2 regions of the Mesorhizobium sp. M1004 genome follow, and region 1 is predicted to be linked to the other one. Evidence: predicted binding sites of a transcription regulator. Region 1 holds the regulator's gene; the other holds the start of a gene.

Region 1 (2,397 bases):
ACAAGGTGAGAACGCCGCTGGCAAAGCGCTCCTTCGTCGGCTTCCTGTCGCGAAAATTCGCGCTGGCCATGGGCGGCCTCGCCATGACCTCGATCATCGCCGGCAGTGCAACCTTGCTGTTCGCCATCTGGCATTTTCAGCGTGTGTCGCCGCTCAGCCTGATCGCCAATCTGGCCGTGATGCCGATTGTTTCGTTGATCGTCATGCCCTTTGCCGTGCTCAGCGCACTGGCGATGCCGTTCGGCGCCGACGGGCCGTTCCTCTATGTGATGGGCAAGGGTCTGATGGCGATGATCGCTATATCGGCCTGGATTTCCGAGCGCTCGCCGGTCGACGCCGTCGGGCTGATCTCCATCCGCTCGGTGCTGTTGGTGGCGGTCGCCCTCGTCATCGCCACCATGGCCACCACCTGGCTCAGGCTGGCGGCCGTGCTTTTCGCGCTGGCCGGCCTGTTGACGGTGCCGCAGGTGCTTACGCCCGACGTGCTCATATCCGAGGACGCACATCTGGTGGCCATGCCGATAGGTGGCGGCGAACTCGCCCTCAACCGCGAACGCTCCAACGAATTCACCACGGACAATTGGAAACGGGCGCTGCGGGCCGAAACCATTATCCCGCCCGAGATTTTCGAGGCAACAGATACGCGGTTCGATCTCGATCCGCTCGATCTGCCGCCCGGGTCGCCCTTCTATTGCATGGGCGATCTCTGTATCGCCCGGCACCCTTCCGGAGCCATTGTAGCGCTTGCGAAAGACCGCAAGACGGCGCGGCCGGCCTGTGCCTTCGCGAGCCTGATCGTCATCGATGACGCCACCGCCTACAATCCGTGCCGCGACCCGCTGGTGCTGGTCGTGACGAAGAAACAGCTGGCCCGCGACGGCAGCGCCGCCGTCTTCTTCGATCCGCAATCGGCAGCTGCAGCGCCAACCATCCGCTTCGCTGTCGACAAGCCGTATCGCCCCTGGCACGAGCAACGCCGCTTCTCCCGCGAAGCGCGCGGCCTGCCGCCTTACAACCAGCGTGAAAAATACAAACCCAAGCCGGCTCAGTAGCGCCGGATCAATCCGACAAGCTTGCCCTGCACCTTCACCCTGTCCGGTCCAAAAATGCGGGTCTCGTAGGCCGGGTTGGCGGCTTCCAGGGCGATCGAGGCGCCCTTGCGGCGGAAGCGTTTCAGGGTCGCTTCCTCATCGTCGACCAACGCCACCACGATCTCGCCGGGGCTGGCTGTGTCGGCATTGCGGATGATGACCGTGTCGCCATCGAAAATGCCGGCCTCGATCATCGAATCGCCCTTGACCTCGAGCGCGTAGTGTTCGCCGCCCATGATCATATCGGGCGGCACCGAGATCGAATGGGTCTGATGCTGGATGGCGTCGATCGGCACGCCGGCGGCGATGCGTCCCATAACCGGGATTGAAATCGCGGAAACGGCATCGTCATTGCCGGCCGACATCGAACGCGACGGCGAGCCCGGCTTGATCTGGCGGCCGAGACCGCCTTGGCCCATCGCGCCTTGTCCTTGGCCGCCTTGCCCTTGGCCGGTTTGACCAAGACTGCCCTGAATCACGCTCGGCGAAAACTTCCTCGCCGCATTGAGGCCTGGTGCGATCGAGTCGGGCAGCCGCAGCACTTCCAGCGCGCGCGCCCGGTTCGGCAGCCGGCGAATGAAACCGCGCTCCTCAAGCGCCGTGATCAGGCGGTGGATGCCGGACTTGGAGGCGAGGTCGAGCGCTTCCTTCATCTCGTCGAAGGACGGCGGGATTCCGCTCTCCTTCAGGCGTTCATGGATGAACATCAGAAGCTCATGTTGTTTGCGCGTCAGCATCGCGGCCCCCAAGGGTTCTGAAATCAGAATCAGAAAAAACAAACCCAGAACAAACACTATCTGTTCCAGTTGTGTTCCGCAACCTTTTAAAGTTTAATGAATGTGTTGACGTTTTGTTCAGCGTAACGTTCGGCGCTGCGAGCGCCGCCTGCGCCCATTTTCCGGCAACGGGTGAAACGAAGCCAAAGTGCCCTGCGCGTCGGCTACGACCGCCGCTTCCTTTTCGGACGGGGCTGCGCAGCATCCGCGCCGGGTTCGCTCTGGGCATAGACCTGCAGCGTGTAGCCGATGTGAGCGGTCATCAGAGTTTTCGCACGTTCGACGTCGCGATCGAGGGCCGCTTCCATCAGGGCGGTATGGTGTTCGATCGCCACGGCGTCGCGCAGGGCCGCCACGGCCTTCCGGTGTCCATCCGTGCGGCCGGCGGCGGCGCGCAGCGTCGGGGCCAGACCCAGAAAGCGGTGATGGCGATGCAATTGGTCGGAAATCGTCGCATTGAAGCGCAGCAGCCAGCTGGATGTCGCGGCACTGAGCAGCGCCGCATGGAAGGCATCGTGTTTTTCGTACCA
Region 2 (2,397 bases), on a different contig from region 1:
ATCAAAACTTGTATAATTTCACAAGCAGGCTCGCCACCTGAATATCGCACAGCCTTACTCCGCCGCCTCTTCAAGCTTTTCCATATCGTCGTCCGACAGGCCGAAATGGTGGCCGATCTCGTGGATCAGCACGTGGGTGACGATGTCGCCCAGCGTCTCTTCGTTTTCGGCCCAATAGTCGAGGATGGCGCGGCGGTAGAGGGTGATGCGGTTCGGGCCTTCGCCGGTCTGCGGGTTCCAGCGCTCGGCGATGCCGCGGCCCTCGAACAGGCCAAGCAGATCAAACGGTGTCTCCAGCGACAGATCGTCCATGATCTCGTCGGTCGGGAATTCGGCGATCATGATGACGATCTCGCCGGTCAGCTTGCGAAAATCGTCGGGCAGATGTGCGTACGCCTCCAGCGCCAGAAACTCGATCTCCTCGATCGAAGGCGAGAGTTCATCGTGCCAGGTGCGGGTCTTGTAGATGCGGGCCATGCTTTGTCCTTTGATCCGGCATATAGGCTTTCCCTCCGGACTCGGCAAATGGACCGGGTACCTGGCCAATGACTGTTTCTTTGCGCCGAATGGCTGCGACCAAAGTCCAAGGTTGGCCTCGTCACCTTTGATCAAGGAATAAATTCCTTCTGACTCCGCTTGACTCTTCCGGCACCCTCTGGAATCTATAGGAACATAACAGGAACAGTTGTGAGAGAAATTGACCGTCATGGCGACATCAGCCGTGGCGCGGGAGACTGTTTTTGCCCTGCGCCGCCAGATCGCGAAGATCGAGGGAACGCTGCCCGAGCGCCTGGCCGCGCCGGCTGGCGAGGGGCTGCGCGCGGGTCCTGGCGGCGGTCTCGACGCCGCGCCTGAACCCGATGCCGATGTCACCATCATCCGGCGCGGGCTTGCCGTGGCTTCGCCGGATGCTTTCCTGGCCACCGGCGTCGAGCGCCTCGATGCGGCCCTCAGCGGCGGCCTTCCGAAAGCCGCCTTGAGCGAAATCCATGGCCTTGAGACCCGCAATGCCGGGGCCGTCGCCGGCTTTGTGCTGTCGCTTGTCAGCCTGATCCTCAAGGGCCAGCCCTTGCCCGTGCTGTGGATCGGCACATCGGAGATTTTTCGCGAGGCCGGCTTTCCCTATGCCAGGGGATTGCAGGGCATTTTCGGTATCGCACCGGAGCAATTGCTGTTTTCCGAGGCGCCGAAACTCACCGATGCGCTGTGGGTAGCCGAGGAGGCCGCGAAGATGACGGCGCTCGCCGCAATCATCCTCGAAATCCGTGGCAGCCCGCAGCGGCTCGACCTCACCGCGACGCGCCGGCTGCACGCGCGCGCCCAAAACGCCGGCCGGCCGGTGTTCCTGCTGCGCCAGGCCGGCGAAGCCGAGCCGACCGCCGCCCCGGTGCGCCTCATCGTGTCGGCTGCACCAGCGGCGAGCCGCCGGACGATCGCCGGGTCGCTCGCCGGCTCGATCGGCCGGCCTGCCTTCACCGTCAGCATCGGCAAGAGCCGCACCGCTCTGCCTGGACAATTCACACTGGAGTGGAATCCCGATGAACACGCATTCGAAGAAAGAAAGCCCCGCGAAAAACGGGCAGAGAATTCTGTCGCTGTGGTTCCCGCATCTGGCGGCAGAACGGATCCTGCGCCAGCGCCTGGGACGGTCGTGGCGTTCCCGGCCTTCGGATCATCTGCCGCCATCTCACCCACCGCTCGTGATCAGCCATCGCGACCGCAACGCCCAGCGCATATCGGCCCTCGACGAGCGGGCTGAGGCGCTGCATCTGAAGCCTGGCATGGGCATTGCCGACGCCCGTGCCATGCATCCCTCGATCGACATTGTCGAGGCCGATCCGGAGGCCGACCGCCGGCTGCTCGAAGGCCTCGCCGACTGGTGCGACCGCTATACGCCGCTGGTGGCGCTTGACGGCGTCGACGGGCTTTATCTCGACGTCACCGGCTGTACCCACCTGTTCGGCGGCGAGCACGCCATGCTGGACGACATCCTTGCGCGGTTTTTCCAGCAGGGTTTCGATGTCCGCGCCGGGTTGGCCGCGACGCCGGGTGCAGCCTGGGCGGCAGCGCGCTTTTGCGGCGACCGCATCGTTGTCTCCGGCGAGGAGGAAGCGCTGCTCGCCCCCTTGCCGCTGGCCGCACTGCGCATCGAGGCCGATATCCGCGCCAGCCTGGAAAGCGTCGGTCTGCGCACCGCCGGCGCGGTCATGGCAGCGCCGCGAGCGCCGCTCGCCCGCCGTTTCGGCGCGACCTTGCTGTTGCGTCTTGACCAGGCGCTCGGCCGCCTCGACGAGGCGGTATCGCCGCGCCTGCCGGTGGCCCCGCTTTCGGTCGAACGCCACCTGGCCGAGCCGGTCGTGCTGACCGCCGAGATCGAACGGCTGGTGCTCTTGCTGG

Evidence for each region. The regulator LexA, encoded in region 1, represses DNA repair genes until DNA is damaged. The targets are predictions, from matches to a motif close to TGTTCNNNNTGTGTTCNG.
Region 2: the regulator LexA is predicted to act here: its motif matches at 667-684, upstream of NKH54_RS28005 (ImuA family protein).

Annotation. Positions count from the first base shown of each region.
Region 1 covers NZ_JAMYNB010000005.1:106,371-108,767, reverse strand. Annotated here, with positions in the region: gene NKH54_RS12040 (ComEC/Rec2 family competence protein) at 1-1,052, shown strand, start outside; gene lexA (transcriptional repressor LexA) at 1,046-1,828, opposite strand; gene NKH54_RS12030 (GntR family transcriptional regulator) at 2,032-2,397, opposite strand, start outside.
Region 2 covers NZ_JAMYNB010000018.1:2,009-4,405, forward strand. Annotated here, with positions in the region: gene NKH54_RS28000 (metallopeptidase family protein) at 55-477, opposite strand; gene NKH54_RS28005 (ImuA family protein) at 707-1,759, shown strand; gene NKH54_RS28010 (DUF6504 family protein) at 1,701-2,397, shown strand, end outside.